4 regions of the Synechococcus sp. Cu2B8-bc1011 genome follow, and region 1 is predicted to be linked to each of the others. Evidence: predicted binding sites of a transcription regulator. Region 1 holds the regulator's gene; each other region holds the start of a gene.

Region 1 (7,572 bases):
GCCGGCGGTGCGCTCAGCCAGGATCAATTACGAGAGCCAACACGCAATGCAACCCTCGGAGCGCGCTACATCGGTCAGTTGCTCGAGCAGTGGCAAGGAGACATTGTGCTGGCCGTTGCGAGCTACAACGCAGGGCCTGGAGCCGCCAGTCAATGGGTCACACCCGCTTTGAAGAACGATCCGGAATTATGGATCGAGAGAATTCCCTATCCAGAAACACGCCTGTACACAAAAAAAGTACTGGGAAATCTCTGGGCCTATCTCGGATCAGAACCTGACCGCTGCGACAGCTGAGGCAAAGGGGTTTGGCAGATCCTGACCCAACCAGATGCCCACCAACACCAACGCCGCCAACCAAAAGGCCATGACCTGAGGCGGAGGCACCACCTTGATCCGGGTGAGGTCCAGCCGGGCCAGCAAGGTGGCAGACGCCAAGATCAACACATCGGACAGCAAGCTCAGACTGAGCAGATAGAGGCCCACCATGATCACAAGCAGAAGGGTGGAGATCAGGCTGAGCACCCGGCTGGACGCCATCAGCAACGACAGCTGGCGAAGGAGGAGATCCGGCATCGTGCAGATGAGCACAATCACGAGCGATTGCAACACCTCCACCGTCCAGAACAAGGTGGGCGACACATTTTGCAGAGCGATCAAATGCTCGCTCTCAATGGACCAGTGATGGCCAAGAAAAACTGCCACACCGAACAGAACAAGCAGCAGGGGAGCCCGCAGCGGCAGTAGGAGGAAACGAAGAAGAAACATCAGCAAGCAGCCAACGGTCGACTGATGAAATCAGCGAGAAAGCAGATCACAACAACGGAATTGGCTTTTAAACGCTAGCAACAACACATCCTTCAGCCTGCCAAAGTAAAAGCATTCAAACGTTCCCGGCATGACCGGCAGTTCCTCCCCCGCCACCCTGACCCCTTTGCAAAAGGGGTTGCTGCTGATTACGGCTCTGGTCCTCGCTGCTGGATTATTTCTGCTTCGCAACGGGCTCAACCAGGAAGCCCCTCTCGACCAGCTGGCCAGGCAATCTCTGGATCCTGAGGTCGCCCTCAACAATTCCCGGCCCACCATGCTGGAGTTTTACGCCGATTGGTGTGAGGCCTGCCAAGCCATGGCACCCGCCATGCTTCAAACGGAACAGAAGCACGCCGATCAATTGGATGTCGTGTTGGTGAATATTGACAACCCACGCTGGTTGGATTTGATCGACCGGTATGACGTCACGGGGATTCCACAGCTCAATTTATTTTCAGCTGACGGTGTGATGCGCGGCCGCTCGCTTGGGGCGAGAACAGCAGACCAGCTGGAATCATTGGCGGTTGCACTGATTAACAATGAGCCACTGCCCCAGCTTGCTGGAGTTGGTTCCACCAGCAGCGTGACCCCTGCGGAGATGGTTTCAAGCCCAGGCCCGCGCAGCCACAGCTAGACAAACCATGAACAGTTCATCGCAGACGACACCCATGGACTCTCGTTTTCGAGTTGACCTGATCGCCGCAACCCCAAATCCGCAACAGTGCGTGTACGTGGGTATGCACCAGGACTACAGCGAAGGCTTCGTGGCCGCCGATCGCGAGCAATGGCCCGATGAGACCAGAGCCGGCGAAATTTGCGTCAAACGCCTTCTAGCAGGAGAGCGGGGCCATTACGGACCCATGGAGCATGCCCAGATTGTGTTGAACGTGGGTTGGTTTCCTCATTCCGTGATGCAACAGGCACGGACGCACCGGGTGGGCGTCAGTTTTGATGTTCAATCCATGCGCTACACAGGCGATCGCATCTGCAGGGCAGCACTTGGAGAACTCGATCTCGAAGAGGTGTTTTATTTGCGCCCCGTCGGTGAGTACAGCGACCGCAAGGGCAAGAAATACCTTTACAGCGAGGCTGAGCGAAAAAAAGATTTAAACCACTGCAAAATCAGTGCCGATCGCTATCAGGAATTGCTTCAGGCCGGCTACGCCGAGGAACATGCCCGCGGCATCCTCCCCTTTGATTACAGGCAACATTTCGTGGTGAGCTTCACGCTCAGAGCCTTCCTGCATTTCATGGATCTTCGCGCCAAGCTCGATGCCCAGCAGGAAATCCGCGAGCTCTGCGACCTGATGTGGCCACACCTCAAAACGTGGACCCCAGAATTTGCGAGTTGGTACGAAAAAACAAGATTGCATAAAGCGCGACTTGCTCCCTGAGCAACCTTCATAAATCAAATTCAAGACAACAATAACTTGTGGATTGCTTAACAGTTAAACAATCCAGATTACCCGTTGAGTTCAGTCTGATTCAGACCTTGGCCAGTGTGACGCGCTCGGGTTGATGCTGATATTTACCTTGCCGATCGCTGTAGGTGGTCTCACAAGGATCACCTTCAAAAAACAACAACTGACAGATCCCTTCACTGGCATAAATGCGACAGTCAGCGCCAGAACTGTTACTAAATTCCAAGGTGAGATGTCCCTCCCAGCCAGCCTCCGCTGGAGTTGTATTCACAATGATGCCTAAACGGGCGTAGGTGCTTTTACCAAGACAAATCACCGTGATATTGGGCGGCACTCGCATCTTTTCGAGGGCAACACCGAGGCCATACGAATGCGCCGGAAGGATGAAATAGTCTCCATCCTCATCATGATGAATGGGCGTTGATTCAAGATTGTCAGGGTTGAATCGCTTGGGATTCATGATCGTGCCAGGGACGTGGCGAAAGATCAGAAACTCCTTAGGCGAAAGCCTCAGGTCGTAGCCGTACGACGAACAGCCAAAGCTCAGAACCGGACTCTGCCGTTGATCCGGATCCAAGTGGCGCACTAATCCATTTTGAAAAGGCTCGAGCATGCCTGCATCAGCCTGATCCGTAATCCAGCGATCGTTCTTCAGCATTAGAAACCTCGACGCAATTCCGTCACTTGATCCGCCATCTCCATCATCTCTGCAGGGATCGCGGGCCCCGTCACGATCACATCCATCGCTGAAGGCCTTTGCTCCAACACCGATAAGACATCCTCGTGGCTCAAATAGCCAAGCTCGATCGCCAATCCAATCTCATCCAGAACGAGTTGGTCCAACGTGCCTTCTAAGAGATGGGTCTTACAGATCTGCCAAACCTCTTGGACTGCCTCTTTGACCTCCTCATCGCGGCTCACAGCAGCATCTGACAGGCATTCCGTCACGGAAGGCCGCAACCATCTGAGCCTGTCGCACAGGGTGAGGCTGCTCTTGGGGCCTTGACCCACTCCACCCTTGAGAAACTGGGCGATCAAAACATGGCTACCCAGGCCTGCAGTCCGCAGCGCTTGGCTCAGCACACAAGAAAAGCTCCCCCGAAAGGAGGCGGTATGCACCTCAAGCTGCCCTTCTGGAGCCACCAAATGCAGGGGTGGACGAACCTCGACAGAGGGCAATCCCCTTAGCCCTGCTTGCTCGAGAGTCCTGTGGTCAACAGTCCGCGACTCACGAGAATGATGGGTAGGGCTGAGGCTGACGGTCATCACATTCGCCGAAGTCCGGCAAATCCGGATGTGAATGAATCTAGCGGTGAAAGTTGAATGCACAAGTGTTTTGACACCATCCATGGTGTGCCGAGCCAACTGGCAGGCTCAAAGCACCTCCGCACCGTGGACTTATGACCGACACCTCTCGCAATGACGGACGTCGGCCGGGTGATCTTCGCCCCTTCTCGATCAGCTGGGATCCCATGGGATTTGCCCTGAGCTCAGTGATCATTCACAGCGGACGGACCGCTGTTCTTTGCAGCGTTTGCCATCAGGAAGGTGTCCCTCGCTGGCGCAAAGATCAAGGCCAGGGATGGCTGAGTGCCGAATACCGACTCCTTCCTGGATCCACTCCAGAGCGTCAAAACAGAGAGCTGCTCAAATTAAGTGGACGCACCCAGGAGATTCAGCGCCTGATTGGTCGCAGCCTGCGCGCCGCCATCAACATGGAAGCTCTCGGCGAGAACACGTTGAGAATTGATTGTGATGTGATTCAGGCGGATGCCGGCACCCGTACCGCGGCGATCAGCGGATCTTGGGTCGCGCTACAACGAGCCTGTGAACGGCTTGTGCAACAAGGTGTTCTCAACACCAACCCTGTCCAAGCTCAGGTGGCAGCTGTCTCCGTTGGCGTGATTCAAGACCGCCCCCTTCTCGATCTCGACTACAGCGAAGACAGCCATGCCGACGTGGATCTCAATGTCGTGATGAACGGAGAGGGACAATTGCTGGAACTACAGGGCACTGCAGAAGGAGCTCCTTTTAGCCGCCACCAGCTCAATGCCCTCCTGGACCTCGCCGAGCCTGGGCTCAAAAAAATCATGGATGATCAACGTGCGGCTCTTTCAGCTAGATGAACTCCGCTTCAGGACAAGGCAGCATTTCGTGTTCCTTGCTACAGGAGCCGGGTGGGCTGATCCATAACATCTCGTAAAACGCGCTGGGAACATGGCTGAGGTCAGCCGCGGCTTCAGCCGCTACGCACCACCAACAATTCGCCCGGCGGCCTCGAGCTTCGGGACCCCCGCGGTTCCATCCAACCGCACTCTTCAAGACGTCATTCGGGGACTCGATGGAGCCAATTCCGAAATGGTGGAACGGGGGAAAACCATCTTTTTCCCCGGCGATCCAGCAGAAAAGGTGTACCTCATTCGTCGCGGTGCCGTTCGCCTCTCAAGGGTGTACGAATCCGGCGAAGAAATCACCGTTGCCTTGTTACGAGAGAACAGCTTGTTTGGCGTTCTGTCGTTATTGACAGGTCATCGCTCTGATCGTTTTTATCACTCGATCGCTTTCACCAGAGTGGAGATGGTCACGGCACCCGCCACATCAGTGCGGCAGGCCATCGAAGCTGACACCAGTGTGGGATTGCTGTTGTTGCAAGGTCTGTCCAGCAGGATTCTCCAGACCGAAACGATGATCGAAACGCTCACCCATCGGGACATGTCGTCCCGGCTGGTGAGTTTTCTGCTGGTGCTCTGTCGAGATTTCGGAGTGCCTGGTCAACGGGGCATCACCATCGATATTCGCCTCTCACATCAAGCCATCGCCGAGGCCATCGGCTCCACACGCGTCACGATCACTCGTCTCTTGGGTGATCTCAAGGCGTCCAGCCTTGTCGATATCGATCGCAAAAAGATCACTGTTCTCGATCCAATCGCTCTCGCCAAGCGATTCAGCTGACCATGCAGGTGAAGATGGAGCTTCTATCCGAACTCTGACCCTTCGTTCTCTGTGACCGGCTGGTTCCTACTTCTCGCTCTTCTTGTGCTTGGAGGCGTGCTCTCAACCCTGGGAGACCGTCTTGGATCTCGCGTGGGGAAAGCTCGACTGAGCTTGCTTGGACTGCGTCCCAAACGCACGGCCGTGGTGATTACGGTGTTAACGGGCAGCCTGATTAGTGCCCTTTCACTCGGACTCTTGTTGTTGGTCAGTCGACAGCTCAGGGTGGGCCTGTTCGAACTGAATGCTCTCGAAGCGAAATTGCGGAGCAGTCGCGCCGACCTCAAAACAAGCAAACGCGCTCAGACACAAGCTGGCAAAGAGCTCACAACCGCCCAACAGCGCGCGGCAGAACTGCGTCGCACCCTGAAGCCACTCCAGGAGCAAACCCGATCCCTGGAGGCAGAGCGACAGCGATTGAGCCAAGACGTGGATGCGAAAGATATTGAGATTCAACGCACCGAACAGGAGCTCTCAGCCGTGCGCTCTCAAATTCGCAGTGGCGAGAAAGAACTCAATCAACTGGAAGACACTCTCCTCGCCCTGCGTCGCGGAAATGTCGCCATCAGCAGTGGGCAGCCGCTTGCAACCGTGACCTTGAAGCTAGAACGCCCCGATCAGGCAAAAACGGTGATCGATCAGTTGCTACGAGATGCCAATCTTCAGGCCTATCAACAAGCGCTCCCTGGCCAACCGGTAGAGCGTCAGATCCTGCTGGTTCCGCGACCCGACATCAAACGCTTGGAACAAACAATTCGCAAACCTGGCACCTGGGTTGTGAACATTCGTTCAGCAGCCAATGTGCTTCTGGGTGAAACCGTTGTGTATGCCTTCCCGGAAGTGCTTCCCAATGTCACGGTGACCAGAGAGGGGGAGATCCTGGCCCGCACCACCCTCGCGAGCAATGAGCGCAACCCTGAAGCCGTTCGCAACCGACTGAATCTTCTCCTTGCCTCCACATTGGCCGAGGTGCAACGACGCGGATCTCTCAGCAAGGGGCTGCAGTTCGATGTGAATGCCATCAATGTGCTGGGCCAAGAGCTGGTCGACCGCAATGGCGGTCTCGCTTCGCTCGAAGCGGTTGCTTTGCGGCGCAGCGAGACCGCCGATCCCATCGCCATCCAGTTGCGACTCAGTCCATGACACGCGTCGTCGCCTTGGATCCTGGCCGAAGCAAATGCGGCTTGCTCCTTGCAGACATCTCAACGAACACGGTTCTGCAAGGCATGGTGATACCAAGCTCTGAGGTCCTTGATCAGCTGCGCGCCTGGATGGAAGACGATCAGGGGGAGAACGCTCAGATTGCTGATCTGGTGATCGGTGACGGCACCAGCAGCACGATCTGGCAACAACAACTTCCCACCAGCCTGAAGGTCCACGTCGTGGACGAAACAGGAACCACCCTGCGAGCACGCGAGCGTTACTGGCAGTTGTGGCCTGCACGGGGCTGGAAGCGCTTGCTTCCTTCAGGCCTGCGCATCCCGTCTGGTGATCTCGACGCCATCGCCGCGCTCGTCATTCTTGAGGATTACTTAGAACGGCCTTTGCGATGGCCGGGACCCGGTCCCCTCAGAAACGGGCCCTCACGGTGAAGGTGTAATCCCCTCCTGGCTCCAGGTCATAGTCAGATTTCACAAGGAAGCGAAGGAGCGCATCTTGAATCAGTGCTCGCCCCAGGGAAGGTTCCACACTCAACTCACCGCGATCAAAAAACCAACTGAACTGCCAATTGAAGCCTCCTGCCTGGACGTCTCCTTCCAAACATTGATCCGCAAAACTCTGGCGTTGAACCCGCAGATGGGCGGTTGTAACAGGTAGCGCTGCCATCACACCTCAGTGATTGCAGAAGCCAGCTGTAGCCCATTGAGGTGATTTCCTGCAAGGTCGAGGCCTTGACGCTGAATCCTCTCCAAACCATCGACGACTTCTAACAAAACCTTGTCGAGAAGGGGCTCCTCGTCACGACTGAAACTTCCAAGCACATGCGACACCGTTCGTGCCTTGCGCTCACTGGGGTTTTGCCCTGGTGCACCAATTCCAATGCGCAGACGCGCGAAATCTTGTGTACCGAGATGCTGAATGGTGCTTTTAAGGCCGTTATGGCCACCAGCAGACCCACGGGCTCGCAAACGCAAACGACCCAGCGGAAGATCCATATCGTCGACGAGGACCAAAATCTGATGCAGCTCGAAGCCAAACCAATCCAAAGCAGCACGAATAGAGCGACCGCTGTCGTTCATGAAGGTTTGGGGCATCAACAATCGCAATCGCTGGTCCCCCGAACCCAAATCAGCGAGCTGACCTTGGAGCTTGGGCATGGATCGAAAGCCACCGCCCTCGCGAGAGACCAGGC
Region 2 (7,572 bases), 370 kb from region 1:
TCCATCCCTGATCAAGTCCAGTCCAGAAATGTGACACCATCGTCCCAGTGGTAATGAAATACCTTGCATTTCTGGACGCCAACCTTGTGAGCTTTCAACGTCTTCCCGTGGAATGACGTTGTCATTGAGGATGTGTTGCGGTCCATAAATATCGGCCAAAAAATGATCAATTGCTTCCAGTCGTTGCAGCAAACCCTCTTCCAAAATCCCCCACTCTCGTTTGAGAATCAGCCTTGGTAACGGATCAAAAGGGAGGATTCGTTCGTCTGCATGTGCTCCTGATCCGTTGATTCGGAACGTGGCTCCCAGGCGTCTTAACAGATTGCTGGCGCAGGCATGATTGTGTTGGAGCTCGGCCATGCCGATTTGGCCTAGCGAGTTGAGTAGAGGCTCCAAGTCAGCACGTGGGGCAGCCTGCTTTTTGCAGAAATACTCGTCATATCCATGCGATGGTTGGTATTCCTTGAACATCGCATGAATCGTTGTTTGTCATACCTATCCAATCGCTTTGAGCCCACCTTGGCCGGTGTTGTTTGCTACTGATTTCTGAATTGCTGCGGTAGAGCTGATTTTTGTCCTTGGCTTCTGATCAATTGTATGAATAAATTGGGCTCGAATTCTTCTTTTTTAGGCCTAAGTGTGAGTTGCCTGAGCCATTTGCATGTGGTATTAGCTTCAGCGTGAACCCCTTGTGAGGGTCACTTCATTGTTGGCCCATTTGGCCTGTTTATGGTTTGGTTGTGCGTGCAGAAAGGAGTCTCAAGGTATTTCTGATAAAGATGCGTCCTTGTTGTTGCACTGATTCACCGAATCTCTCATGGTCTTGTCGTAATTGCTCGGGTCCTTCCGGACCCATGGCGCTCACGATGGTGTCATGGTCTTCTTCAATCCAGCGCTCGAGATTGGACCTGCTCAGTTCAAAGTGACATTGCAAGCCAACCGCATGTTTGGCAATTCGGAACACTTGTTCTGGGCAATGAAGTGATGAGCCCAGCAAGGTTGCTGCTGGAGGAAGCTGGATGCGATCACCATGCCAATGCAGCACCATTTCACTGGGTTGTAATCCCCTTAACAGTGGTTCTTGGCTCGGTTCCGTCTGCCAATGAATGGCTCCGAAGCCAACCTCTTTCAACGGTTGAGGCGGCAGTCCCACTTGCAACGGTTTCACGGAGCCACCGGCAGCGACCGCCAGGAGTTGTGCGCCCAGACAGATTCCTAGAACTGGTTTTTGTTGTTGATGCCAAAAAGTGAGCCATTCCAATTCCCGTTGCATCCATGCCAGCGCATCTTGATGTCGGTCCTCGACACTCATGGGCCCTCCGAGCAAGAGAGCGATTGTGTTTTGAGTACTGATTGGGTCGGGGAGTGGCTCTCCCTGATCAGGGCGAATGGTCTGAATGCTCATTCCCTGCTCCAGCGCTATCTCTGCGACTAAATCAGGACCTTCGCGATCGATGTGCTGCACCACCAGCAACGTGGGAGCAAGTGTTGTCAAAGCAGCAGATAGCGTTGGGCTAGAGGCAAAACCTCCGCTGGTTCGCAGGTTAGGAGCTCGCCATCGGCGAACACCTCATAGGTCTGTGGATCCACGCTCATGCTTGGTAGTGCAGAGTTGAGCTTCAGAGCACTTTTGCCAACGTCACGCGTGTTTTCTACGGCAATACAGGTGCGTTCCAGTCCAAGTTTGCTTTGGATGTTGTCGTTCATGGCCGCATCGCTCATGAAGGTGAGGCAACTGGGTGCAAGCGCTTTGCCGAAGGCAGCAAACATCGGTCTGCCGTGGACTGGACCAGGCGTGGGGATTGAGGCATTGGCATCACCCATTTGGGCCCAGACGATTGACCCGCCTTTGACAACGAGTTGAGGTCGTATTCCAAAGAATCCTGGTTTCCAAAGCACGAGGTCGGCGAGTTTGCCTGTTTCCACGGAACCCACCTGACTGCTGATGCCATGGGCGATTGCTGGGTTGATCGTCACTTTGGCGATGTAGCGCTTGAGGCGGTGGTTGTCGTTTCGGCTTGAGTCTTCTGGTAAGGCGCCGCGTTGAACCTTCATTTTGTGGGCTGTTTGGAAGGTGCGTGTGATCACCTCTCCCACGCGTCCCATTGCTTGGGAGTCGCTAGCGATGATCGAGAAGGCGCCGAGGTCGTGAAGGATGTCCTCAGCAGCAATGGTTTCGCGGCGGATGCGTGATTCTGCAAAGGCCACGTCCTCTGGGATTTTTGGATCAAGGTGATGGCACACCATCAACATGTCGAGGTGTTCCTCGAGAGTGTTGCGGGTGTAGGGCCTGGTTGGGTTGGTGCTGCTTGGCAGCACGTTCGCTTCTCCGCAGATTTTGATAATGTCTGGCGCATGCCCGCCTCCGGCACCTTCGGTATGAAAGGTATGAATCGTGCGTCCCTTGATGGCTGCGATGGTGTCTTCCACGAAACCGGCTTCATTGAGCGTGTCGGTGTGGATGCAAACCTGCACATCCATCTGGTCAGCAACGGACAGACAGGCATCGATCGCGGCAGGTGTGGTGCCCCAATCCTCATGAAGCTTCAGGCCACAGGCTCCCGCTCGTACTTGTTCCTCCAAGGCTTCTGGAGTGCTGGCGTTTCCTTTGCCGAAAAAGCCCAGGTTCACGGGAAGTCCTTCTGCTGCCTGCAGCATTCGGCCGATGTGAAATGCACCTGGGGTGCAGGTGGTTGCATTAGTTCCGGTGGCGGGTCCCGTGCCACCGCCCATTAGTGTGGTCACCCCGCTGGCCAGAGCTGTTTCAATCTGTTGGGGGCAGATGAAGTGAATGTGGGTGTCAATGCCACCTGCCGTGAGGATGTGTCCTTCACCGGCAATGGCCTCCGTGCCTGGCCCGATCACGATGCTGACGTCACTCTGGATGTCGGGGTTCCCTGCCTTGCCGATGCCGACGATGCGGCCATCTTTGAGGCCGATATCGGCCTTGACGATGCCCCACCAATCAAGGATGAGGGCATTGGTGATCACGGTGTCAACGGCTCCTTCAGCCCGGGAGGTTTGGGATTGGCCCATCCCATCGCGAATCACCTTTCCGCCGCCAAATTTCACCTCATCGCCGTAGGTGGTGAAGTCCTTTTCCACTTCGAGGATGAGTTCGGTGTCCGCTAAACGAATGCGGTCTCCAGTGGTTGGCCCATAGGTTTCGGCGTAGGCCTGGCGGGAGATGCGATAGGGCATGAATCAGGCGTCGAGGGGTCCGTTGATGTTTCCGTTAAAACCGACCACGCGGCGTGCTCCAGAAAACGGGATCAAACTCACGTCGCGGTTGTCACCTGGCTCGAAGCGAATGGCCGTACCGGCTGGGATGTCAAGCCTTTGACCGCGTGCAGCGTCACGGTCAAAGATCAAGGCAGCATTGGCTTCTTGGAAATGGAAGTGGGATCCCACCTGCACGGGGCGGTCTCCGCTGTTGGCAACGGTGAGGGTCGTGACCTCTCTGTTGGCGTTGAGTTCAAGTTCGCCGGGTTCCGCTAACAATTCACCGGGGATCAGGGGTGCCATCAGAAGAAGCCTTAGCGAATAGGGTCATGCAGGGTCACGAGCTTGGTCCCATCGGGAAATACAGCCTCGATTTGGACTTCATCGACCAACTCTGGAATGCCCTCCATCACCTGGTCGCGGCTTAACCATGTGCTGCCTTCCTGCATAAGGTCGGCCACATTCTTCCCATCGCGTGCTCCCTCTAGAACCAAGAAACTGAGCCATGCCACAGCTTCAGGGTGGTTGAGCTTGAGGCCGCGCTGGAGACGACGTTCTGCCAAGAGCGCAGCCGTGACGATCAGCAGCTTGTCTTTTTCCTGGGGGCTGAGGTGCATGGTGACCTTGCACTCCTCTTAGTTTCTATCGCTCTTGGGCAGCGGAATGTTCAATGTGAACCCTTATGGCCTCAATGGATTTTCTTGTAAAGGCCAGACCCTGGGAATCTTTGGCGATGCCAGGTTTCGCGCTTGACGGGTGCGAGCCCAAATCCTGCTGAACCAGAAACGGGCATCTCGACTGGAGAAGCCGCTGTATCGGGCGATCAGTCCCTGAGGGAGTGCGCCGCAATGCATCTGTCCTTCGAGAGCCTTTCGATCTTGGCGAATGTCATCGAGGAGGTTGTTGATCTTGGTTGTTTGGAGAGGGAAGGGTGCAGCCCAAACCAAGGTGCCGAAGACAGGTTGTTGATTGAGTCCATGGAACCCCTTCAGCGCGTCGTCGCTGATTTCGAGTCTGTCAACAAGTTCCCAACGCCTTCCCTCAGACGTTTGGCGTTGGATTTGAACGTCTGATCTCCAGCATCCCTGTCCCAATGTTTCGTTTGCGGCAGTGCGTCCGAGACGCACAATTTCAGCGCTGAGAAAGGATCCATCCATGGGCAATGTGACGCTGAGGTTTTGTTCAAACAAAGCATCGGCATAGAGCACAAGTTCTTGCGGAAGCCATTCCAAATCACTATCCGCATCAAGCTCTGCCGAGACCTGTTGGCGGGCCCAAGTTCCCAGCGGATGGAGCTGGCTTCGACCTATGGATCCATAGATCTTTTGCGCGGCCACGCTTGTGAGTAAGCAGCGACTGTTTGGTCTTAAGCCGAGGTTGATGCTCAATTGGTCTCCCCCCACAAGGCCACCAGCGGTATGAAGCAGTGGCAGCTCGCAACGCCCGTTCTCGCCCCGTTCGGCCCGCATTAATTTCAAGGGGGCGGTGCAGCCCCCTTGAAATTGACTGCCACTGCTGCCCGCAACAAACTGCAGGTTGCAGGTGCCGTGCCATGGATCAAGTCGTTGCATCAACGCACGCTCGACGCCAACTCTCCTCAGCTCTGTAACAAGGACTACCAAATGATGGCGTGCTGTTTGGGCAGTCTTTGTGGCGTGATCTCGTTGGTTGTCTGAACCCTTGGATGTTGGCTTGACCGTGTTGGACCATCGCCTCTTGTCTGAAGAGCCGTGGCCGAACGGCTCCCTCGCTGTGATGGAGTTGCCGTTGAGCGCGGATCAGCGCACGGTGCTGCGTGGACGTCGTCGAACTGCTTGTGGTCGAGACGTGTTGTTGCAGCTGCCGCGCGAGCGAGCCTTGATGCCTGGTGATCGCCTCACCGATGCGCATGAGCAGGTGCATGTTTTGGTAACCGCTGCTCTTGAGGAGTTGTTGCGGGTGGAAGCAGCAACGCCGCTGGCATTGCTGGAGGCTGCCTATCACCTAGGGAATCGCCATGTGGCACTTGAGTTGCATGAGAATGAGCTGTTGTTACTGAATGACTCCGTACTCGAAACCATGCTTAAGGGTCGTGGATTGAAGCTGACACGGTGTTGTCGTTCATTCATGCCGGAAGGCGGTGCTTATATCGCCCATCAGCACGCATGACATCGCTTGCGTTATTGCAGTTGGTAAGCCCTGCTTTGCCTGTTGGTGCTTTTAGTTATTCCGAAGGTCTTGAAGTCTTGATCCAGGATGGTTCTTTGATCAACGAATTCGATCTTCAACAGTGGATTGAAGCTGAGCTTCAGAGGGGTGCATTGAGGTTGGAGGCTGCGGCGCTAACCCCGTTGCGTGTTCAGCTTCAAAGCTGGGAGGAAAAAAGGTTAGAAATGCCCAGTGACTTGATCAGTCTCGATGGGTGGTTGCTGGCTTTGAGGGAGTCGGCTGAGATGCGTGCTCAGCAAGGACAGATGGGTGGTTCTTTGCTGAAGTTGATGGCTGATCTTGGACATCCATTGCCTCAGCCATTGGTTTTGGCGTGGCCTGCGGCCTGGGCTTGGGCTGCCCTGTCGTGGAAGATTTCTGAGCTGGAGATGGTTGAGGGTTATCTCTATGGCTGGGTTGCAAATCAGCTCAGTGCGGCGGTCCGCTTGGTGCCGCTGGGTCCCACCACGGCTCAACGGATTCAGCAGCGACTGTTGCCGATGATTCGTGATCAGGCGAGTGTTTTAAAGGATCAAGATCCGCACACGCTTTGGTGTGGTGGTGTTGGTGCAGGGCTCGCCCAGTTGGCTCATGCTGAGTTGTATTCACGTTTGTTCCGGAGCTGATGAGCAGCAAACTCAGGCTTGGAGTCGCCGGTCCGGTGGGCTCAGGCAAGACAGCGCTCGTGGAAGCGCTTTGCAGGAGATTGCGCGATCGCCTGCAATTAGCAGTTGTGACCAATGACATCTACACGCAAGAGGATGCTCAATTCCTCACGCGCTCAGGTGCATTGGAGCCTGAGCGTATCCGTGGGGTTGAAACCGGGGGGTGCCCTCATACGGCGATACGAGAAGACTGCTCCATCAATCGAGCTGCTGTGAGTGAACTGGAGCATCAATTTCCTGGACTTGATCTGGTGATGGTTGAAAGCGGTGGAGACAATCTTGCGGCCAGTTTTAGTCCTGAACTTGTCGATCTTTGTATCTACGTGATTGATGTAGCGGCTGGAGACAAGATTCCTCGTAAAGGTGGACCTGGAATTACACGGTCTGATTTATTAGTCATTAACAAGATCGATCTGGCCTCTTTCGTTGGTGCTGACCTCGGAGTCATGGAACAGGACACATTAAGGATGCGGAGGAATCGACCCTGGTGCTTTACCAATCTTCGTACTGAAGAAGGACTTGATCGCGTGGAAGAATTTGTGTTGCAACAGATACCAAATTGATGCGTATTTGGCCTCGAAATTTCTAAATGGTTCTAATTGATACAGGAATTTCTTTCACTTGATCTGTACCTTTCGGACCCCGGCGTTGAAGCGTCGTTTCACTTGTTTTTGGAACTCATGAGCTCATCATTGTCCAAGCGTCTATTTGCCGGCATGGCCGCAGCGTCGCTGGGTCTGGCCGTCACTGCTTGCGGCGGTGGCGATGAGAAGGCCTCCAGCGTTGAGTATGACGACAGCGTCACTGTTGGCATCCTGCATTCCCTGACGGGAACGATGGCGATCTCCGAGTCCACTTTGGTGGATACGGAAAAGATGGCCATTGATGAAATCAATGCAGCTGGCGGTGTTGAGGTAGACGGCAAGAAGTACAAAATCGAATATATCGTTGAAGATGGTGCCTCTGATTGGCCAACTTTCGCGGAGAAGTCCAAAAAACTCATCGACCAGGACAAAGTTCCTGTAGTTTTTGGAGGCTGGACTTCTGCCAGTCGTAAGGCCATGCTTCCGGTTTACGAGTCTAAGGAAGCTTTCCTCTACTACCCGATTCAGTACGAAGGGCAGGAGTGCTCGAAAAATATTTTTTACACCGGCGCTACTCCTAATCAGCAGTCTGAGCCGGCGACCAGCTACATGTTCGAGAAGTCGCCTGCTGCCGGAAAGCCTTTCTATTTAGTGGGTTCCGACTACGTATTCCCTCGTACGTCCAACACCATCACCAAAGAGCAAGTGAAGTCTCTTGGTGGAGAAGTCGTTGGTGAAGACTACTTGCCTCTTGGTAACACCGAGGTCGCCCCGATCATTGCCAAGATCAAGGCTGCTCTTCCTGATGGTGGGGTCATTATCAACACCTTGAATGGCGACCAAAATGTTGCCTTCTTCAAGCAGATCCAGGATGCAGGGATTACCCCTGAGAATGGCTATTATGTTATGAGCTA
Region 3 (7,572 bases), 700 kb from region 1:
AAGGAGAGACAACGCAGCACAGCACAGTATTGAAATAAGGCAACGATGCCTCACTTGTGCTGCTGATACCAGTCGAAGTAGGCAGTTTCAGGTTTGCTGTTTGACCATCCGCTCGTCTCTCCGCTAATGCCCCCTAGACCTATGCAAAGGTCATGCAGGAGTTGCAGTAGGAGGAGCACCTAACCAAGCCGCGCGGTACACCAACTGGGCAAAGTTCTAGCGGATGAGTACTGAGATGGGCTGAGCCCCTAAACAATGATGGAGCTGATCTAGATCAAAATCCAATCCTTACCTGTATGCCAGAAGGATTGTGATACCTGTAACCATTCCTGTAGCCATATCCATAGGCGTAGGCAGGACGAAGTGGTAGATAACCTCCATATCTTCCAATGCTGTAGTTATTACGGCGATATCGATCCCAATCCCGCCGGTCATGACGGATAGCTCGGCGTCTTTCCCTGTTCTCGACACGGCGATGATGTCTGTTGTGGTGATTCCTATGATGGTGATGGTTAGCTTCAACTGCCGGAGCAATGGCCAATGATGTAGCTCCGAGAATTCCAACGAAAGTAATGGAGGTCATCACCATCTTTTGGATGGAGACAAACAGAACACTTGATTGTTTAGCCATCGCTGTCCATTCAATCCAGTCACTTTGACGCAAGGCAGGTGCTCATTGCTACATCAGTGGCAGTCCTTAACCAAAACATAGAATCTGCACACTTGTCAGGCCGACCAGCGCTGGCATAGCTCCAGAGATGAAATGAAAGCAGGTCAATCGAAGAAGGCACCTCAGCCATCTTCGAGTGGGTCGTGGGAAGCGGGAAGAAAACCTTTACAGACATAGAACCCTACATAGTTAGGAAGGGAATGGGATCAGCCAACCAACCAATCAACATAGACTTAGGAGTTCTGATTCTTAAGACACAATTCACTCGTTAGGATGGCTTTGTCAAAAAGTACAAACTAGACAATACGTCCAAAGAGAAGCCTAGAAAGCGTGAATCTTGCGCAGTTTTCTTTGGCCTGATGCCGTGAATGATCGTAACTTTATTGGCAGTTGATTCATGGCATAAAGATTGTCTAGAATGGCACCGAATAGCTTCTATAAGGGTCACCCATACACTTGCTTCACAATATACATGTCAGCGGGCAAGTCGGGGTTAAGTTGAACTGTACGGAAGAATCAGAGCTTGCCTGGATCAAAGCCAAAAACCACGAATCAATAGTCACAGGAATGAAATTGCTGAGCAATCAGATCATGATTGGCATGGTGTTGATCGGTAAAGTCGTAGAAGCTTCTTTAGAGATCGCCTGCTTCACTCGCAAGCTGTACTGACCAGTCTTCATCAAGCAAAATTGTATGCGGGATCAATACAGCTTCTGAGTCAACGCAGATAAGATCACTAGCATCATTCCTACCTCAGATTGGCTGAATGGGTGAAGATGCTTGAGCATCAAAAGCACCAACAAGAAAGAGTCCTTGCGGAACGGCGATGGAGCACTTGATAATCACGTCACTTTTCTCAGAGAAGTTATCCTTAGCTCCAGAGCAGCTAACTCCAGCTGTTGCCAGGAATCACATAAAAAAAGACAAAGGTTCTCTAAGCCTCTGTCTTTGGAGTGCTGGAGTTACCAACTCTCAATAAATTTATAACACAGATTGCGCATGTGAGGTCAACAGATAAATACTCTTAGATGCATTTTTACTTTATCACTTAATCAGCAAAAAGCAGAGGCACTTCAATCCTCTGCCTGGACGTGTGAAGTGGAACCACTGCTCCCCTGCGTTGGCTCCTTTTCAAGATGGCTCTTGAATCGTTGACTGACCTTGGAACAGCGATGAGCCGCACAACATCAACTGCCTCTGCCGACGAAAGACCTCACGCCGACGTCACTAGATGGATTGACTGGATTATGAGATTATCGTGGTGCGGATCATGGCTCAAATTGAGCATGTATCATCAAAATGTGCTTTTCAAGTGATCCATCATTCTTGCCGCAGCGGCGTTGGACTGAATGGATAGAGAATTTGGGGGTGAGGTCAAAAACCGCCCATTTGTTTTTGATGCACATCAAAATTGCGCCAAAGTGAGAGCCTGTCGGCTTCTCGCAGGGAGCGTTGGCTCATTGGCACTGCGCAAGGGGGCCGTTCTCAGCATTGAATTGTGACTCAGCAATCTTGCTAAGCATGCGCTCTGAATCTGTTAATTCACTGAGCTGAAGAATCTCCTCACCTTGCGAACCAACAACGTCTAACAGCTTTGATTCCACCTACATCCCCGTCAAAGGAGGCCGAAATCCCCTTAGATGCTCCGAAAACAGCGGAATCGAGCCGTGGCTTTACCTTTCGTTACAAATTTGCTAAGATTCGTAACAAGCGTTTCAACCACCTCTCGATGACCGACTATTCAACCGCCATCTTTGGCTTGATCACCTTCACTGCAGTCGTCTCCGCTGCTGTCGTTTACATCCTTGCCCAGCCTTCCGACCTGCCTGTCGTCAAGAAAGCAAAAGCTGCTCAAGATTGAGGCTTAGGCAAAAATCCCTACTGGATAAACCATGAATACTCAAGATCTGCTCGTACTCCTTGTAAGCTTCGGTACCGCATGCTTCGCGCTCAACATCTATAAATTGAATCAAGAACAACGGGATCAGTTTTAGATCATCGCTAATAAGGTCGGTCTTCAATGAATCCCTGAAAGGCCTGTATGAACGGAGATATTTTCTAGGTGTTGGGTTACACCGCCTGAGAAGATCATCCTGAGGTGATTTACATCGAAGTCATCGTCTCAATCGTGAGCGAACTGAAGATATTAATCAAATAACTTTTTTCATGGAGGGAGATTTAGCAAGGATGTCCATGATGATGTTTCATCCAGTAAAAATTCCCAATCCCTCTCATTCATCACTAGGACAACACTTGTAGGAACCACTTACCTCTGTTGACGCAAACTATACGAACACGTGGCGATCGCGTTGTGGGCGATGAGGCGTCCGCCACGGAAGACGCCATCACCATGGCCGAGTCAAGAAATAGTCATACGTCTGGATCAGATCTTTCCAAATCTAGAGCAATCAACATAAAGATCAGTTAGCGCATCCCATTGAATCAGAAATGATCCCTTCTTTCGTTGATTGGAGCGGTTCCGAGAGGTCAGGACAGCAGGGGAGTGCATAGGCCAAACGATTCATGGATCTGCTGCCAAAAGTTGGCAAGCATCCTGGACAAAAACCTTTGATCAGGCGACACCTGCGTGTGGCTGCTCATATAAGTCCTTCAGTTGGTCCAGTTCGGCCCTCAAATATTGAATCTCTAACCAGTCTGTAGAAAGCTCAATAGCAAGTTCCAGCCGCTCAATCTGACGCTTAAGAAGCAAGGACATCAGTCAAGGAATCGATTTCAATATCAAACCACTCTCTTAAGGAGATGCAACCCCGCAACGCCAGAAAACAAGCAAACGCAGGGAATTTGGCCATAAGAAGGACCTCCAAACCCTTGCGAACCAGGAAAGTCTTTTCTTCACTCTCTACGACTGCTGAAATGAGCGTTTCTTTGCTGACTGCTCATCACGTGTGAGGTATACGTGGATAACGAGAAAGCGGGCAGAGTGTTCTGTATAGAAAAGCTACAGAATTCAAAATCACATGCCGCTTTGTATCCCCTCGAACAACTAAAAGGGAGACATTATTGCTATGAAGATCATGTAGCAACAGCTACAAACAACGTTCACCTCATTGACATGAGGCGCAGACTCGCCAGGCCACGGAACGGGGACCTGGATTTCTGAGGAACCCAAAATGACTCTCACCTATCGCGGCAAAAAGTACGTGCAGATCCAAGGTGCTGGTTTCGATTCATCGAAGAAAGCACTTCTGACCTACCGCGGCATTCCCTATGCAAAGTGATCTCAATTGATCACAACGAAGGCCCCCTTCTCTAAACCGTGGGGGCTTTTTTTATTGAGTCTTAGCGGTTTAGACCCTACCTGAATTCATCCACATCGATTGAACTCCATTGTGGAATCATGGCTGAAGACCGAAGCAATCTCGACATTCACTTCAATCTCATAGCCAAGCCAGGGATAAACAGACGAAAATGCTATCGGCCTGAGCAATTGCAGGATCCATTCACTCACTGACAGAGTGGAATCGGTTGCTCAACCAATGGCAGTGAGTGTTATACAGATTATTTTTTTGGATAACCTCCAAACTATTCAAAAGCGAGTTTTACATTGAGCTGCATGGATTTGTAGCTCTCTTGCAAAAGCATTCGTTGATGGGTTGTAAGCATAGGGAGCCTTATTCCCTGAGTTCAGCGTGCCTGCAGAGCAATCAAAGCTCTTTTGATCGATCTCAAATCGAAAGTTCTCCACTTTGAATCCAGGTTGTTCTTCTGGAACTTGCTGTTGAATTTCAATAGGGGGCATGGGAGGAGCAGGGGGACCGGCAAGAAGCAAAGCAGCTGGCAGCCCATTCATCATGATGCCTCCAAGTCCCATCAAATATTGAATATAGGGTTTTGCCAAGGTAAGAATCATCTCAACGAATCCTGGGGCCTTGAGTCACCTGGAGGGTATATCGGCCTGTACGAGTAAACGTGAGTGGGATGCTATTGATGCGAATAAAAGTCTTGCCTTGATTCCTTTCTAAGAAAGTGAATGCCCAGTTCTTGGAGTCCACAGTGACATTCCCACCTGACTGACGGAAATCACAAGGAAAGTTTTCTACAGGAGTGTCAATGCCGCCGTAACGAATGAGACGACACTGGGAGGGAACGATCTCGGCCCTGGATGGCACGACAAAGGTTGCAAGAGCAAAAACTGCTGCAGTGAATTGAACGCGGATCATGGGTATGCGCCTCCTTCCGATCATCCGAAATCGTATCTTGTAAGCCTATGAGAGCGTAGTTTTGTCACTAAAAACATCACACCTAGGGAAAGGTGCGGGCGGTTGAAAGGGTGTGGCTGAGCAGTGCGCAGAACTATGAATTGCGTGCGACCTTCATCCCATTCAGTTGCAGTGGCCACATCAATTCTTATTAATCCTTTGATCATGTTCCACATTTTTCAAGAAGTCTGTTCATCTCCACAGCCATTACAACAATGTTAGTCCTGCCTCTGCAATGACAAATATAATACTCCTCAAGGAACGATTGATCGATTGATCAGCCCTGCTTTGTACGATTCTAATCAAGCATGTTGGCATCACCACAGAGCAGAAGATGCAAGTCATTCACGAATCTTGCGCTGCACGTCAGCTCGCTCCAATCAACTGCGAACCATTGATTCAATGCAGATGGAGTGAATCCCGTATGCATCCCTATGCTGTCATTATAGTTTAGTCCTTCATGCTCACTGATTAACTGTTCAAGCATACGTATTACACCAACCAAATCACAAATGGATTACTCTCAAAAAATAACTGTGCGTGCCACCATCACGGTGAATTTGAATGTGCCCGAGCTTCAAAGCAGGGAACAACTCAATCTATGGATCAAGTCGGATGCAGCTCGCATTCACTTCATTGACCATTTGAAACCTGCGTCATTTGACGACCTGGAAGTGGTAAAAGCAGCATCAGAAGCAGACTTCGTGAGCTAACAACTGCTCCTTGAGACAGTCTTGAGCAAGGTAACACTTACGTATGTCTATCAGCACGACAAAAGCAATAGGGCACCATGCCAACAGACTGGGGCTTCAGTGTTCCAAATGCAGGTCATGGCTGAGTACACACACACCATTGGGTAAACAAAATCCATTGATGAGTGTCGAGGAAGCTCGACAGTTACTTTTAAAGGCTGAGATGAGAAAGGCGATAGCAGATGAGGCGATTGATGAGATCACCAATGACCAGGATCCCTCCAAGAAGTTAGACAGCCTCAAGTTCTATGCAGATCACTTTGTTGAAGAAATGACTGACGCCTTAGAAGATGGATCCGTAGTTATTCAAGAAGTCGAAACTGAAAAACGTTAGCGTGGCTTCATGAATAAGCGAATAACCGTTATCGACAACAAGTGCAAATCATTAGGGATTCAGCAGATTCACTCATCACAAACTTCTCCTCCAAAGAACGAAGGGTACAATCGTTATTAACATCAAAACACTATATACAGCTGAAGGAAGACTGAAGCGACTCAATCCTCCTTGCAAAAGTTCTTCACTGATCAACGAACCAACAACAATGCCAATCGTTCCATTTTGAAAACCAGCCTCTACAGACAGCGAGGTAATCTGTGCTTTCTTTAAGCTCAGCAAATGACCAACCGCTAAACCTACGATTAGCATTAAAAGATTGAGCAGAAGCAACACTGGTCCGAGCACTGGAAGGTAAGCGATAAAAACATCCCACTGACCAATCAATACTCCGATCAAGACTGCAACAAACAAAACATTTGCCACTTGACTACTTGGCAACTGCCAGCGAACCGCAAGATTTGGGGTCCACTGGCGAATCAAGACACCCAAAAGAACAGGAAGTGTTGCCAATGAAAAGACTTTTAAGCTTAAAGGGAGTATTGACAATCCAATCTCTTGCTGTGGGATAAAAATTGGTGCTGCGATGCTCAAAACAAGAGGGAGAGTTGCAGCTGTAACAAGACTGGCCAGTGCGGTATAAGAGATTGAAAGGGCTACATCTCCTCGAGACAGCTTAGTGACAAGACTTGATGTGATACCTCCAGGACAGCAACTCAAAATCATAACTCCAAGAGCGAAATCACCTTGCACACTAAAGATCCTCAGCAATACAAAAGCAATGAGTGGAAGCATTAAAAGTTGAGCGATTGCGCCAGCAATCAAGGCTTTTGGCTGATGAAGTGCAACTCCAAAGTCTTGTGGTTTCAGGGACAGTCCCAATGAAAACATGATGAAAGCGAGACTCCCAGTCAAAAGAAGTTCGATCAAAATTCCAGAGGCGACATAACAACCAACAATAATGCATAGTCAAACTCGTTCATTAGAACCGTTCCCCGTTACCAAGAAGAATCCCATAATTATAAAATTTCAGGTATTAAATCAAGAAGTTCCACAAGACACGAGACGAATCATTCTCCACTATTTGACTAACCATTGAGCAAGACTTGGCATTTCGCAGTGCGCATGAGCCCGACCATACTGAACAGAAGCAATAAGTGTCTCAATGAAAGCTTTCAAATGGCTATTCAGAGCATGCATTCCAATTCATTTAGAAGAGCATTTTTAAAATGAGTAGAAACGCAGCGTGCTGTTTGGGAGAATCGTCCAAATTGATTGCTCAACGTGGCGATTTTCGATCAATCCACTCCCTTCATGCTTCTGGCACGCATCCATGTCAAACCGGGCTGCGTCGATCAATATCTGGAACTCGCCCGGATCACTGACAAAGCGGTTCAGTCGTCCGAGCCTGGCATGCTTCATCACACCTTTGATCAAGATCCGGACGACCCACAAGCGTTTGTCTGGTCAGAAGTTTATGCAAATGACGATGCATTTACGGCTCACGTCTCCAACCCACCTGTTCAAGAGTACTTGCAAAAGCATGCTGAACTTGGCGATGGCTTCAGAATTGAGGTTTATGGAACTGTCGGCGAT
Region 4 (7,572 bases), 360 kb from region 1:
TTGAAGCTCGAGGTTGCGAATGAAACCATTTCGGGGGCGATGTCTACAAATGGTTCAGCTTGAACAATTTACGTCGTTAAATGCATGAATCAAGCCAGTCATTGCTTTGGGTTTGAGAAGGATTTTGTTGGGAATTGGCGTTGTATTCCTCTTTGTGTCAGGCGAAAGCTAGACCTCATTGGTGTCAAACTGAAGTTGAGTCACTGGATGGAGTTCACTCGGGAGCAGCGCCAAGATTTGGTGGATTGGCCTGATCAACCTTCAGCTTTGTCTGGCATGCGGGAGCACTTGCGAAAGCTCACCCTTGAGACTGCCGATGGGATGGTGAAAGATCTACCCATAGCGGTGGAGGAGCCTTGGCAGACTTTGGCTGTGATTCCAAAGGCTGTTCAGCAAGCAGCTTGGGAGAGATCTGCTTCCATCGGCACGAACCAATGGGCTGATTTATTTGAATTGGAGCGTTTTGCCCTATGTAAATTGGCTCGTCCTGGCCATGATCATCACAACTTGGATGCTGCTTTTAGCGAAATACTGGGTTGATCAATTGTCGAAGTGCTTCCAAGCGACCAGCTTCCTGTTCGATTGGTTTGATGACGGAAACTGCTGGAGCGACGATGACTGCACTTGCTTTTAATTCTGGTTGTTTTGATATGGGGCAAGCCTGTTCATGCATCAGTGCATTCACTTCACAGGCTTGAGCTTGCGTGAATCCCCAATGCATCGGAAGAAAGACTGTGCTCCGTCGGATTTTGTCTGTGACTTTCACGCGAGCGGTGAGTTGGCCCCTTCGGGAGCTAACCGCGGCTAGCTCTCCATGCTTCACTGCAAATTGATCCGCATCTTTAGGGTTAATTTCTAAGAGGGGTTCTGGGTGCATCGTTTTTAAGCGCTCTACCTTCCCTGTCCGAGTCATCGTGTGCCACTGTCCGAGATAGCGGCCAATCGTGAGAACTAGTGGGTAGGTGTCACAGGGTGGCTCTGCAAGACCAAGCGGTTGGTCGCTACAGAACCGTGCTCGTCCATTTGCGGTTAAAAACTTGTGATTGGTGTACAGCCGTTTTGACTCTTGAGATGGTGAACTGTCTTGAGGAAATGGCCATTGTTGTGGTCCTTCTTTGGCAAGCACTTCATGACTTAATCCTGAGACATCGCATAATCGTTTTTGTGTTAATGCTGTGAATTCTGCGTATACCTCGGCTGCAGAGTTGTATGTGAATTGTTCTTTGAAACCAAGGCGCCGTCCGATTTCGGCAAACACCTCCCAATCGGGACGACTTTCTCGATGGAGATTTCTGAATGCAGGGCAGTAAGTAACCCTTCGTTCAGAGTTGGTCATGGTTCCAGTTTTTTCGCTCCATTGAGCAGCTGGTAAAAGCAGATGGGAGTAATGCGATGTTTCTGAGTCTGCATAGGCTTCGCTAACAACGACCAAGGGGCAGCGCTTCATCGCTGCTTTAACGCGCTCTAGATCTGGCATGCTCACCAGAGGATTGGTTGCAGCCACCCACCACAAATCAAGCTCTCCTCGCTCCATCGCCTCCACCTGTTGCCAGGCCGTAAGGCCAGGCTTGGACGCAATTTTCCCTTTGGTAAAACCCCACGTGTGCTCGACTTCAGCGCGATGCTCGGGGTTCGTGACTTGGCGATATCCAGGCAGAAGATGGGAGAGGCCGCCTGCTTCTCTGCCTCCCATGGCGTTGGGTTGTCCTGTGAGTGAAAAGGGTCCGGATCCTTCTTTGCCAATTTGACCCGTCAATAAGTGCAAGTTAATGATTCCACCCACTACTGCGGTTCCTTCGCGCCGTTGATTCACGCCCATCGACCAGAGGCTCAAGACTTTTTCGCGGCGATGAAAGAGCTGGGCGACTTCCCGAAGGCGTTTTTCTGGAATGCCACAAAATAAGGCCACCCGTCTAGGCGTCCAGCGGGCAACGACATCAAAAAAGGAGTCGTAGTTGTCTGTGCAATCGTCGATAAATGCAGGATCCTGTCCGTTTTCACGCATCACCAGGTGGGCGATGCCATGAAGGAGGGCAAGGTCACTTCCAGGGGCTACCGCCAGGTGGATGTCAGCTGCCTTTGCGGTATCGGTTTGGCGCGGATCTACCACCACGATGGTGAGAGAGCCTGGATGTCTTTTTTTTCGTTTCAATAATCGTTGAAAGAGCACTGGATGGCACTCGGCAGTGTTGGTTCCGATCAGGAATGCCACCGTGCAATGGTCTAGGTCTTCGTAGCTGCAAGGCGGACCATCTGAGCCGAAACTACGGGTGTAGCCGGCAACAGCAGAACTCATGCAGAGTCTTGAATTAGCGTCGAAATTGTTAGTCCCTAGTGCCCCTTTGAGTAATTTTTGAGCTAGGTAATAATCTTCGGTATGGAATTGTCCGGAGCCATACATGGCGATGGAGTTTGGCCCCTTGGATTTCAGGCTTGTTTTGATTTGGCTTGAGATGCGCTCAAGAGCCTCATCCCAGCTGATGGGTTGGAACTCGTCATCAAGACTGGTTCGGCCAAGGGGTTGATCAAGTCGGCCCCTTGAGAGGGTTTCGCCGACTGTGGCCCCTTTGATGCAAACTTGGCCGAGACTTGATGGATGGAGTCGATCTCCTCTAGCTGTCCACATAGGAGTTCCATCTGCATCTCGACGGACCGCTTCCCCTTTCTTTGCTGGTGGTCGTAAGTCCAGACCACACCCCACTCCGCAATATGGACATTGACTGCGAATGGTTGTGGTTGGCTCTGCCATGATTTTGATATGGGCGTAATAGCAATACCCGGTGCCAAAGGCACCGGGTGCGATGTTGTTATGAGAAGGTTTTTGGAATCAGTTCTTTGCGAATTGAGGACTCGTTGTTTCTCCTTCATGTAATTCAGCGAAGGATCCTTGCGGTTCCTTGAGGAAAAAGAAGCAGAAGAAGGCAACAATTAGACCAGCGATTCCTAAAACTTGGAAGAAAGCACTATTGGAGGCTGCAATGATTTCTGGTGAAGGATCCTTTCCTCCACCCATCCACATGGGAAGCAGGCTAAAAATAGTGAGATAAGTCACGGCTCCAACATTGCCATAAGCTCCGACCAAGCCAGCGACTTGACCTGTAACGCGTCGCTTCACCAAAGGAACGAGAGCGAACGTTGCTCCTTCTCCAGACTGGACGAAGAAGGAGGCAAGCATCGTGATCAAGACAGCAATGATGATCCCTGTCGTTCCACTGAAAGTGCCAGGTTTGATCATGCTCATGACGAGATAACCAATTCCTAAACCCGCTGTTAAGAAGCCCATTGTGTTCTTTCGGCTCCCTAGCTTGTCGGAAATTAGTCCACCAGCCGGGCGAGCCACAAGATTCACAAAGGCGAAGCAGGAGGCGAGGATGCCAGCGGTTGCCTTTGGAAGATCAAACGTGGTTTCGAAGAACGTTGGCAACATTGAAACGACAGCCAATTCAGATCCGAAATTCACGATGTATGTGAGTTCAAGAATGGCAACTTGTTTGAATTCGTAGCGATCTTCTTTGGGGTAGACCTTTGTGCCCAAGATCAATTCACGATTGGTACGAATAATTCCCCATGTTTGAAAGATGAACCAGATCAGAACGGCACCTAGAGCCAGTGGATAGGTACCGGTATTGAGGAAACCAACTTTTTGCAGACGCCAGCAGAGCACACAGAGAATGGCGGCAAAGGGCACGTTCATGCCGAGCAAACCCCAAAAATCACGCATGGAAGTTACTTCCAAGCCTGCTGTGCGATTCGGTCTTTGATAAACCTTGCCTGGAGGTGTATCGGTGACGTTGAAGTAATAGATGAAGCCGTAAACAGCAGAGATAATCCCCGTTAGTGCAATTGCACCACGCCAATTAATGATTGCACCTGAGGGAAGTTCGAAGCCGCCTGAGAACGAGAGCCATCCGGCGAGTCCAACCAGAGTTAGAGCGGAGAATGCGGATCCAAAATTGCCCCAGCCGCCATAGATCCCCTCAGCGAGGCCAATCTCTTTGGGAGGGAACCATTCAGCCACCATTCGGATACCAATCACAAAGCCTGCACCAACGATCGAGAGCAGCAGGCGTGCCACGACTAATTGATTGAAATCTTGTGCAGAGGCAAACATCAGGCAAGGAATGACCGAAAAAACCAGAAGACTGGAATAAGTCAGTCGAGGCCCAAATTTATCGAGAAGCATTCCAATCAGAACACGCGCTGGAATTGTGAGAGCCACATTGCAGATGGCCACTGTGCGTATCTGACCAACACTCAAGCCCAAATCTGCTTTAACAGTGGTGGCAAGTGGAGCCAAGTTGAACCAGACCACAAAGGTCAGAAAAAATGCGAACCAGGTGAGATGAAGAGTTCGGTATCTCCCTTGGAACGACCAGAGTTCTCCAAGCATGGGGGTATTGATGGATGGATGTAAACCCCGGCTTCTTAATAAATGCGCTCAGGATTGAAGCAGCGGCGCAAATGCAAACCGCTTTTTGATTTGATCATCGATCGAATCCCTGTCTCGTCGCGACGGATACCGAATGGACACAGAACTACATAATTGGCTAGATCGATTTCAGGGCTTTTCTTTCGTTTGGATGCATTCGCTACATTTCGACCAAATGTGTTGTGCCCGGATAATGGTTTAGATGGCTGATTTCTCGTTGGTGCAGGATCTTGAGGCTTGCGTGCTTTCTGGCGGATTGAGCCGACGCATGGGGCGTGACAAGGCGTTGATTCCTCATCCGCAAGGTGGCTGTTGGTTGACTCGTAGCATTGAATTGAGTCGAAAACAGGGTCTGGCTGTTCATGTGGTCAGTTCGCATTCAAGCCATGACCTGTTGGCTTCAGCGCTGGATGGTGTGACATGCAGGTCAGATCCTTTTCCTGGTAAGGGACCATTGGCTGCACTTTCGGCTGTCTTTGGTAAGACCAAGGCCCTAGGTTTGTTAGTGATGCCTGTCGATATGCCTTGGTTGGAATCCACGACTCTTGATCAGCTGATTGGAGTCTGGAGGGAGAATCCCTCCGTTGCGCTGGTGTCGCATGACGGGAACCGACTTCAACCCCTGTTTGCCATCTATCCCAATGACAGTGTTTATCAGACCACCATGTTGCTTCAATTGGCTTCTGATCAGTTGAGAATGCTCGATTGGCTTCATCAAGTGCCGTATCAGACGCTCGTACTTCCTGAGGCCCTATTGCGCAACGCTAATTGCCCTGCTGATCTCACAGTGCTTGATGAATGATGCAGCCATCATCGGTGATTGATTTGCTCGATCGGCCTCTCGGAGTGTTGAGGCTATCTCTCACTGCTCGTTGTAATTTAGCGTGTCCATATTGCTGTCCGGATAGTGTGGAGCCGCAGGGCTTGTTGTCAACTTTAGATCAGCTGCGATTGATTCATTCGGCGTGCGCTTTAGGGGTTCATACTTTGCGTCTAACAGGTGGTGAGCCTCTTTTAACCGATCGACTTTGGCCGCTCCTCGAGGCGCTTTCGGTTGGTAGAGCAACGCCCGGCCATCCCCTGTCTCGATTAAAAGACCTAGCAATTACGACGAATGGATCACTCCTTGATGACGCGAAAGCTCAACAACTGCGTGCTTTGGGAGTTGATCGCATCACCATTAGTTTGGATGCTGTAGATGCTGAAAGTATCGCCAGAATGGCCGGTCTTCGTCGTGGAGCGGAGGCTGGGCTTGAATTATTCAAGCGTGTGTTGGCAGGCATTGATGCTGCCCGTGCTGCCGGGTACGAGCCTGATGAAGGTGCCCTCAAGCTGAATGCTGTGATTCAGCGTGGTCGCAATGATGATCAATTGATTCCTTTGGCTCGTCTGGCTCGTCAGCAGCGGATGGAATTGCGTTTGATCGAATACATGGATGTTGGGAATCGGAATGGTTGGTGTCTTGATCAGGTGATGCCAGCCACTGAGATGATTCAGCTCCTTCACAGCCATTGGCCGCTTCAACCTATTGGTCGACAACCTGGGGGAACAAGTAGCCAATGGCTTTATCAAGATGGTGAAGGGTCTATTGCCACAATTGCATCAATTACGGAGCCATTCTGTTCTGATTGTAATCGTCTTAGGATCACTGCTGATGGGCAAGCATTTACCTGTCTATTCGCAAGTGAAGGCATTGATTTGCGCCGATGGCTACGTATGGATGTCTCCGATTCTGAGCTTGCAGAGGTGATGACTCAGCTGTGGACGGGCCGTTCTGATCGTTTTAGTGAAGATCGTGGATTAATGCAGGTTGGCAATCATCATGCTGAGATGGCTTATTTGGGTGGATGAGTGGCCTTTGCTACGGATTGAAAGAGATATCGGCGTTAAATCTGGTTTCTGAATCTTTGTTGAGATGTTCGAGCTTATTCCGTATACGCGTTTTCGAGATACCCCATCTGTTCGTTTTTTTGATGTCACGATTCCTGATTCGAATGCTCGCGATTTAGTTGTTCACCGTGGGCCAGCGGTGAGTCCGCCGGATGCTGAAGACAGTGGGGCATGGCAGTTTTATCTGCATCCTCATCAGGACGATAATCTTCTCGCCGCAAGTGGTGGAAGAACTTTTTATTTGGTGAACTTGGCTTGGGAGCAACCTTTTCATATCGTTCGTTTGGACAGTGGGGGTGACATTCTCAATATTCCAAGAGGAACATTTCATCGCTCTTTATCGGATCCTGATGGGTCTGTTGTTCTTAATCAGGCCAAGCGAAATTCCAATGTTTGTGTAGACAGAGAGTTCCGTGTTTACAACAGCCTGAAGATTCCAAGGCTTTATCAAGCAACGTCACAAGCTGCAGCACCTCCTCTTTTGCATGGTCTTGAACCTGTCCTTCAGGCTGCTTGAGCTGTCTTCATCGCAGTGTCATCGTGCTTCATGTCTGCGATTTGTGCCTTGATCGTCCAGTTGAGTGTGCTGCTTGTATTTGGTGGGCCAGTGAAGTTTCCAGAAACAGCTGCAGTTAGTTCTGGTTTTGATGAGCTGGCCAGGACGATATAGCGCTCGTTGATTTCACTTCCAGAGCTTGGGTCAAAACCACGCCAACCGGCTCCTGGAAGATAAATTTCGGCCCAAGCATGTAGGTCATAGTCAGCAGGAGGAGGATCGATGAGTTGATATCCGCTGGTGAATCGTGCTGGTAGCCCAACGCTACGACAACATTCCACCATCAACATTGCTAAATCTCGGCAAGAGCCCACTCTTTCTCTCAAGGTTCGGCCGGCTGGCCAGGCTGGACCTAAATGTCGCTCGGTGTATTTCACCCTGTCTTGAATGGTTTCCATCAGTTGGATCAAAAACGGCAAGGTTTGCTGGTTCCCTCCCATTAATGCGTCTTGGGCTAGGGCGACGGCTGACGGATCGTGCTGACCGTTAGGCAGCCAGCCCTCTAGGGCTCCGTGCAGGTCACGATTGAGATGTCCGCGAGGATAGGGGAGCGGAGGATTGAGTGGGTTGAAGCATTCTTCAAGGGGCATTGCCATTTGAGTTTCCACTTTGCTGTGAGCTTCAATGCATAAATGACTTGTCGTGCCTTGAAAGCGAACCCGTCGAATCTCGTCTCCACTTGCTGCTACGAGCGCGT

The links. Region 1 encodes NtcA, which controls nitrogen genes in cyanobacteria. Its sites were predicted from a motif close to GTANCNNNNGNTAC; they were not measured.
Region 2: a site for NtcA is predicted at 4,828-4,841, ahead of SIC18_RS02595 (urease accessory protein UreD). Genes of this name have one in related genera too.
Region 3: a site for NtcA is predicted at 3,708-3,721, ahead of SIC18_RS08165 (DUF4278 domain-containing protein). Genes of this name have one in related genera too.
Region 4: a site for NtcA is predicted at 4,507-4,520, ahead of SIC18_RS02645 (molybdenum cofactor guanylyltransferase). Genes of this name have one in related genera too.

The regions. Positions count from the first base shown of each region.
Region 1 is NZ_CP138915.1:863,971-871,542, reverse strand. Features, by position in the region: gene SIC18_RS04440 (transglycosylase SLT domain-containing protein) at 1-294, shown strand, start outside; gene SIC18_RS04435 (hypothetical protein) at 268-765, opposite strand; gene SIC18_RS04430 (thioredoxin domain-containing protein) at 896-1,441, shown strand; gene thyX (FAD-dependent thymidylate synthase) at 1,476-2,201, shown strand; gene dcd (dCTP deaminase) at 2,293-2,886, opposite strand; gene SIC18_RS04415 (cob(I)yrinic acid a,c-diamide adenosyltransferase) at 2,886-3,494, opposite strand; gene rph (ribonuclease PH) at 3,629-4,354, shown strand; gene ntcA (global nitrogen regulator NtcA) at 4,446-5,180, shown strand; gene SIC18_RS04400 (DUF3084 domain-containing protein) at 5,232-6,362, shown strand; gene SIC18_RS04395 (resolvase) at 6,359-6,811, shown strand; gene SIC18_RS04390 (DUF3146 family protein) at 6,789-7,046, opposite strand; gene pth (aminoacyl-tRNA hydrolase) at 7,046-7,572, opposite strand, start outside.
Region 2 is NZ_CP138915.1:490,460-498,031, reverse strand. Features, by position in the region: gene SIC18_RS02620 (circularly permuted type 2 ATP-grasp protein) at 1-471, opposite strand, end outside; gene SIC18_RS02615 (type 1 glutamine amidotransferase) at 728-1,495, opposite strand; gene ureC (urease subunit alpha) at 1,492-3,201, opposite strand; gene SIC18_RS02605 (urease subunit beta) at 3,205-3,525, opposite strand; gene SIC18_RS02600 (urease subunit gamma) at 3,537-3,839, opposite strand; gene SIC18_RS02595 (urease accessory protein UreD) at 3,903-4,793, opposite strand; gene ureE (urease accessory protein UreE) at 4,903-5,370, shown strand; gene SIC18_RS02585 (urease accessory protein UreF) at 5,367-6,035, shown strand; gene ureG (urease accessory protein UreG) at 6,035-6,637, shown strand; gene urtA (urea ABC transporter substrate-binding protein) at 6,755-7,572, shown strand, end outside.
Region 3 is NZ_CP138915.1:1,560,085-1,567,656, reverse strand. Features, by position in the region: gene SIC18_RS08180 (hypothetical protein) at 289-534, opposite strand; gene SIC18_RS08175 (hypothetical protein) at 2,400-2,531, shown strand; gene SIC18_RS08170 (hypothetical protein) at 3,243-3,386, opposite strand; gene SIC18_RS08165 (DUF4278 domain-containing protein) at 3,802-3,909, shown strand; gene SIC18_RS08160 (hypothetical protein) at 4,218-4,541, opposite strand; gene SIC18_RS08155 (hypothetical protein) at 4,543-4,851, opposite strand; gene SIC18_RS08150 (hypothetical protein) at 5,764-5,976, shown strand; gene SIC18_RS08145 (bile acid:sodium symporter family protein) at 6,052-6,867, opposite strand; gene SIC18_RS08140 (putative quinol monooxygenase) at 7,261-7,572, shown strand, end outside.
Region 4 is NZ_CP138915.1:500,161-507,732, reverse strand. Features, by position in the region: gene SIC18_RS02660 (nitrate reductase associated protein) at 85-540, shown strand; gene SIC18_RS02655 (molybdopterin oxidoreductase family protein) at 521-2,749, opposite strand; gene SIC18_RS02650 (NarK family nitrate/nitrite MFS transporter) at 2,828-4,390, opposite strand; gene SIC18_RS02645 (molybdenum cofactor guanylyltransferase) at 4,632-5,231, shown strand; gene SIC18_RS02640 (GTP 3',8-cyclase MoaA) at 5,228-6,280, shown strand; gene SIC18_RS02635 (hypothetical protein) at 6,345-6,836, shown strand; gene SIC18_RS02630 (transglutaminase family protein) at 6,824-7,572, opposite strand, start outside.